2 linked regions of the Rudanella lutea DSM 19387 genome follow. The protein of the gene in region 1 interacts with the protein of each later gene in a pairwise test. Links are inferred from orthologs where the notes say so. Each region holds a gene or a part of one and is shown on either strand. Other genes may lie near its edges. The genes, in order: ftsA and RUDLU_RS0116210.

What was found.
Region 2: the proteins of ftsA (region 1) and RUDLU_RS0116210 interact in binary tests that used the Escherichia coli proteins (3 or more experiments, as listed by UniProt). The link is inferred for Rudanella lutea DSM 19387 from one-to-one orthologs.

The regions. Positions count from the first base shown.
Region 1 is NZ_KB913013.1:3,372,864-3,376,187, forward strand. What follows is about bases 1-2,996. They hold ftsA (cell division protein FtsA), read left to right. Parts: upstream 1-811; coding sequence 812-2,182; downstream 2,183-2,996. Other genes in these bases: murC (UDP-N-acetylmuramate--L-alanine ligase), read left to right, coding at 1-8; RUDLU_RS0113850 (cell division protein FtsQ/DivIB), read left to right, coding at 42-815; ftsZ (cell division protein FtsZ), read left to right, coding at 2,215-2,996. In the rest of the region: more of ftsZ, read left to right, coding at 2,997-3,324. UniProt on the Escherichia coli protein: Essential cell division protein that assists in the assembly of the Z ring. May serve as the principal membrane anchor for the Z ring.
Region 2 is NZ_KB913013.1:3,914,674-3,917,951, forward strand. Bases 7-2,956 are described here. They hold RUDLU_RS0116210 (rod shape-determining protein), read left to right. Parts: upstream 7-943; coding sequence 944-1,969; downstream 1,970-2,956. Other genes in these bases: RUDLU_RS0116205 (ribonucleoside-diphosphate reductase subunit alpha), read left to right, coding at 7-594; mreC (rod shape-determining protein MreC), read left to right, coding at 2,116-2,952. Outside these bases: more of RUDLU_RS0116205, read left to right, coding at 1-6; RUDLU_RS0116220 (hypothetical protein), read left to right, coding at 3,038-3,278. UniProt on the Escherichia coli protein: Forms membrane-associated dynamic filaments that are essential for cell shape determination. Acts by regulating cell wall synthesis and cell elongation, and thus cell shape.

The sequences.
Region 1 (3,324 bases):
GTAAATAAATATATTACCAGTTTTGTCGACCTTAAAGCCAGATGTTTTCTACTTTTAACCATAAAAGAAAGTGGCTTTGGACGCTGGGGGGCGGTCTGTCTCTGTTCGCCGTCATTGCATTTACAGAGGCTCGGCAGGAGCAAAAGCATTGCCGCGAGGTGGTGGTGAAGCTCGACAAAGTGGATGGGCATCAATTTCTGACCCGCCGGGATGTAACGGGTTACCTGACCAACGAGGGCAGCGATCCGGTGATCGGCGAGTCGTTTGACCAGATCGACTTTCGGCAGTTGGAGCAGCGGCTCAAACGGCACGGGTTGGTGAAAAATTGTCAGGTCTCGCGTGACTTGATGGGTAACTTGATCGTCAGCATCCAGCAGCCCCAGCCATTGGCCCGGTTGATATCGTCAGATAACAGCCTGGGGTACCTGGAAGGGCAGTATGTAAGCGAAGAGGGACGGTTCTTTCCGATTTCGATGAACCACACCGTGCGCGTACCCATACTATCGGGTGCGTACTTCACCAAACATACCAGCCTGACCGACTCCAGTAGTCGCGGGTTGATTGAGTTGCTGACCATGATTCGGAACGATGCCTTCTGGCAGGCTCAGGTTACCGACATTGACGTGAATGCGCAGGGAGCCGTCACGATGTGGCCGACGTATGGCAAGCATCGGATTGAAATGGGCCTGCCCATTAATTTGGAATTGAAGTTTAAGAAGTTGAAATTGTTCTATAAATCAATCCTTTCCTCGCGGGGATGGGATCGATACAGTCGGGTGAACGTGCAGTACCGAAATCAAATCGTGTGCGAATGACAGCGTCGATGAATGATAAAATAGTTGTTGGACTTGACATTGGCAGCACCAAAGTGTGTGCGGTTGCGGGTCGGCTGATCCGTAATAAGGACTTTCCCACGCTGGAGGTTCTGGGTGTCGGACGTGTAGAATCGGGCGGTGTAACGCGGGGTTCCGTGGTCAATATAAACAAAACGGTGTCAGCCATTAACCAGGCTATCGAAGAGGCTGGTAATCAGGCTGATATAGACATTGGTATTGTCAACGTTGGTTTTAGTAGCAACACCATTAGTGCGCGTCGTCAGATCGGCAGTATCACCCGGAGTTCGCCCGGCGACGAAGTAACACCGACTGACATCGATCATTTGCTGCGCGATATGTACAAGACGGTAATTCCGCCGGGTAACGAAATCGTGCATGTATTGCCCATGGACTTTACGGTCGATAGTGAGCCGGGTATTGAAGACCCCGTAGGGCGGAATGGTGTAAAGCTGGGGGCCGATTTTCAGATTATTATGGCCCCGGCCAATGCCGCACTGAACACCAAGAAGTGCATTGAGCGGGCCGCGAATAGCTCCCTGAAACGCGATCAGCTCGTGCTGTCGGTGCTGGCGTCGGGAATGGCTGTGCTGACCGAAGACGAAAAGCAGGCTGGCGTGGCGCTGGTCGACATTGGTGGCGGCACAACGGATATTGCTATTTATCACCGCAATGTGTTGCGGTATATTTCGATTTTACCGTGGGCCGGCAACAGCCTGACGAACGATATTGAACAAGGGTGCAAGGTATTGAGCAACCATGCCGAGCAGATCAAAGTACAGTTTGGGAATGCTAACCCGACCGATAGCCGCCTGAACGAGGTAGTTTCGGTGCCGGGGTTGGTCAATCGCAAACATAAGGATGTGCTGCTGCGGAATGTGTCGCTCATCATGGAAGATCGGCTGAAGGAGATTGCGGCATTGGTACAGGCCGAAATTCTGCGGTCAGGTTTTGAGCATAAACTGCTGGCGGGTATTGTTCTGACGGGAGGAACCGCATCGACGCCCAACATCGAGGCCATTTTTAAGCGGGTCACGGGGATGGATGTACGCGTGGGTTACCCCGAGTGGCTGGAGCACAACGGCCGGGCTGATCTGGTGAGCGATCCGGCATACGCAACGGCATTGGGCTTGGTTTGGGCTGGTTTCCGGCAGGTCGATGAGCGAGTAAGCTTTATCAGCGACCCCGCCCGGACCTCTGAAGCCCCCAAAGCCAGTACTCCACCAACGGCCAAACAACCGTACCGGCCTGCTGCAGAGCCCGAAGAGGCCCCCAAAGAAGGCTGGTTCGCCAAACTTAAACGGATCTTTTCAAGTGATGATTTCATTGAAAAGAAGGACACCTATTAACTTGTACCTCATACCAGAACGACTGACACCCTATGAACACGATGCTTGATCACGGATACGCTTACGAAATTCCGGACGAAAACGGCCCGATCATCAAGGTCATTGGTGTGGGTGGTGCGGGCGGCAATGCCGTTAAGCACATGTGGAAAATGGGCGTTAAAGACGTCAGTTTTGCCGTTTGCAATACTGACCGGCAGGCACTGATGGCCTCTCCTGTTCCGACTAAGCTTCAGTTGGGCGACGGACTGGGGGCTGGTACAGAGGCCGAAGCCGGTGAGAAAGCCGCCCGCGATGGAATCGACGAGATTCGTAACCTGCTGGCTGCACCAACCAAAATGGTCTTTATCACGGCCGGTATGGGCGGTGGTACGGGTACGGGGGCTGCACCGGTTGTGGCCGAAGTGGCGCGTGAACTGAAGCTGCTGACCGTGGCTGTTGTAACGGCACCGTATTGGTACGAAGGCACTGAAAAGAAAGAACAGGCCATGAAAGGCATCGAGCGGCTCAAAGAAAGCTGCGATACGGTGCTGGTGGTACTGAATGATAAACTGGCCGAGCTTTATGGCGATCTCGACTGGACCGAAGCCTATGGTCATGCCGATAACGTGCTGGCTAATGCGGTGAAAAGTATTGCCGAGATCATCACCACTCAGGGGGATATCAACGCCGACTTTGCCGACGTGAAGAAGGTGTTGAGCAATGCCGGTCAGTCGGTGATGGGGTCGGCCGAAGCAGACGGTGAAAACCGGGCGCTGTCGGCCATTGAAGCTGCCCTCAATTCGCCTTTGTTGAACGATCGTGACATTCGCGGGGCCAAAAAAGTCCTGCTGACGATTGCCTCAAGCAAAGAACACGCCATGAAAATGAACGAGATGACCATCATCTCGAAGTACGTGGCCGAGAAAATCCAGGCCGAGGCCAAAATGGTGAAAGTTGGTGCCATTGTGGACAAGACTCTGGGCTCTAAGTTGCGGGTCACGATTATTGCCGCTGGCTTTGAGCCAATCAATGACATTGGGCAGATTTTGACGCCCAATGGCATAACCCCCAGCGAGAACGTAGACGACAAAAAGACAGATGCCCGAGACGAAAAGACGACAGTAGCAACCCGCGACGAGGAGCCTGTGGCAGAGGCCCCAATT
Region 2 (3,278 bases), 540 kb from region 1 along the record:
AGCAACATCTACACCCGGCGCGTACTGTCGGGCGAGTTTATCGTGGTCAACAAGCACCTGCTCCGCGACCTCGTGAAGCTGGGCCTGTGGAACGAGACCATGAAAAACAACCTCGTGTTGGCCAACGGCTCGGTTCAGCAGATTCCGGGTATCCCGCAGAATATCAAAGACCTGTACAAAACGGTTTGGGAGATCAAGCAGAAGCATATCATCGATATGGCTGCCGACCGGGGCGCGTACATCTGTCAGTCGCAGTCACTGAACATTCACATTCAGGACCCCAACTTTGGCAAGCTGACGTCGATGCACTTCTACGCCTGGAAAGCCGGTCTGAAAACGGGTATGTATTACCTCCGTACCAAGGCCGCTACCGATGCCGTGAAGTTCACGGTGGTACAGCCGCAGGCCGAGGTGCAGATTGAGCCCGCCATGGCCGAAACCGCCCCCGTTGAGAAGCCGCTCGACTACGTTGGCTATGCCAAAGAGCAGGCTGCGGCTCAACCGGTACCGGTGGTGTCGGACACGGATATGGCCTATGCAGCCATGCAGTGCTCGCTCGACGATCCCGAAGGTTGCGAAATGTGCGGCTCATAAACCATCACCTGCGGGCGTATAGCCCGGTGAGGTAACACACTCCCGGTTGTGCACAGGGCACGACCGGGAGTTTTTGTTGATAGACAAAATTGGACAGCCGGCCCCGTGTCCACGGCGGCCGATTTTTGGCAACTACCTGTTGACGAAATATTGTGCAGACCGGTTTAATACTCAATTTAAATTACTTGCCGGGACCACTTACCGGGCTCATACAACGCCATTTACCGCTTTCATTTAAAAACCATTAATTGACTGGACTAAGCTTCGGGAATTCTCTGGAATTATCTATACTTTTGCACTTTCTTACGAAAACCGAACGTACTTAAAGCGCCTTTGTAAAACGCCTGAAATGGGACTTTTTAATTTTCTAACCAGCGACATTGCGATTGACCTGGGCACGGCGAATACCTTGATTATTCACAAGGATCGGATTGTGGTGGATGAGCCTTCAATTATCGCAATGGATAAGGCCAGTGGTAAAGTGCTTGCAATTGGTCATAAGGCCATGCAGATGCACGAAAAGACCAACGAAAACATCAAGACCATCCGGCCGCTGAAAGATGGTGTAATTGCCGACTTTACAGCCGCCGAATTGATGATTCGGGGATTGATCAAGATGATCGACACCGGGAGCAAGCTCTTTTCGCCCTCACACCGGATGGTTATCTGCATTCCCTCGGGTATTACAGAGGTAGAGAAGCGGGCCGTGAAGGACTCCGCCGAACACGCCGGTGCGAAAGAGGTGTACATGGTGCATGAGCCCATTGCGGCCGCTATTGGTATCGGTATCGATATTACGCAGCCCAACGGTACCATGATTGTGGATATCGGCGGGGGAACCACCGAAATCGCCGTGATTGCCCTCTCGGGTATTGTCTGCGAACAGTCGATCCGGATTGCGGGCGACGTGTTTACCCGTGATATTGTCGATTACATGCGCCGGGAGCACAACCTGCTCATCGGTGAGCGGTCGGCCGAGCAAATCAAGATGGAAGTGGGGTCGGCCCTGCCCGAACTCGATAACCCACCGTCGGATTACGAAATCCGGGGTCGTGACCTGATGACGGGTATCCCGAAAGAAATTAAGGTTACCTACAGCGAAATTGCCTACGCGCTCGACAAGTCTATTTCGAAGATTGAAGAAGCGGTGATGAAAGCCCTGGAGGTGTCGCCCCCGGAGCTGTCGGCTGATATTTACACCAACGGTATTCACCTGACGGGTGGCGGAGCCTTGCTGCATGGCCTCGACAAGCGTTTGGCGGCCAAAACCAAACTGCCGATCCACGTAGCCGACGACCCGCTCAAGGCCGTGGTGAAAGGAACAGGCGAGGTGATCAAAAACCTTGACCTCTACAAGTCGGTACTGATTTCATAGTGATGAACGATGAGTGATGAATTTGCTGACGCATGATTACTCATCGTTCATCACTCATCATTAGAAAAATAGGTTTGGGCAACGGCTCAAACCTATTTTTGCATACATAGCAAAGCCAAACCGGACCGACTACCCGCCCGAACCATATGGAGCAGTTAGGATATTTTATTCTCCGTAGCCGAAATTTCATCTTGTTTGTGTTGCTCGAAGTCTTGTGCTTCTACTTCATCATCAACACGAATAATTACTGGAGTGCGAGCTTTTTCAATACCTCCAACGCGTATGCCGCCCGTATGTTGGCGTGGTCCAACGCGGCCCGCGAGTACACCGAACTGCACCGCGTAAACGCTGACCTTGCCCTCGAAAACGAACAGTTGCACGCCCAGCTGACGCGCCTGCAACAAGGGGCCCCGGCTGCCCCGGCCGCCTACAAGGCCGATTCGATCTTTGCCAATCGGTTTACCTACACGGTGGCTAAGGTGATCAACAACACCACGCAGTTTGCCAACAACTACATTACCATCGACAAAGGCACCGACGATGGTATCCGGCCGGGTATGGGCGTTATTTCGCCGACTGGTGTTGTGGGCAAGGTGAAACTCTGCAACCGCCATTTTTCGGTGGTGACGTCGATTCTGCACTCCGAATTCCTCGTGTCGTCGAAGCTCGTGAAGGCCGACGAAATTGGGTCAGCTAAATGGGATGGGGTAGACCCGCACCGCATGAAGCTGCTGGATATTTCGCGGTACAAGCCCGTGAACAAAGGCGACTCGGTTGTATCGTCGGAGTTCAACTCCACATTCCCGCCGGGTATTTTGGTCGGCCGGGTACGGTCGGTGGGAGTACAACCCAATCAGACCTTCCATGATATTACGCTTGATCTGGCTACCAACTTTAGCAACCTGTCGTTTGTGTACGTCGTAGAAAACCGACTTCAAAACGAGCAGGAGCAGTTGGAAAAGCAAGTTGAAAATGAAAAATAAGTAACAATGAACAGTGAACAATGAGCAACGAACAGATATTAAGTATCATTTGCTGTTCACTGTTCGTTGTTAATTGCCCACTGAAATGACCATTCGCGAGATCCTGAATTATACGTTTCTGTTTGTGCTGTACGTGGTGCTACAGATTCTGATTGTGCGCAACCTCGTTCTGTTCGACTATGCGTTTTGTTTTGTCTACATTGCCGCCATCGTGCTGTTGCCCTACGAGCTGAGCATGACCGCATGTCTGCTCATTGCGTTCGGTACCGGTATCATCATCGACACGTTTTACAATACGCTCGGTATGCACGCGGCTGCCACTGTGT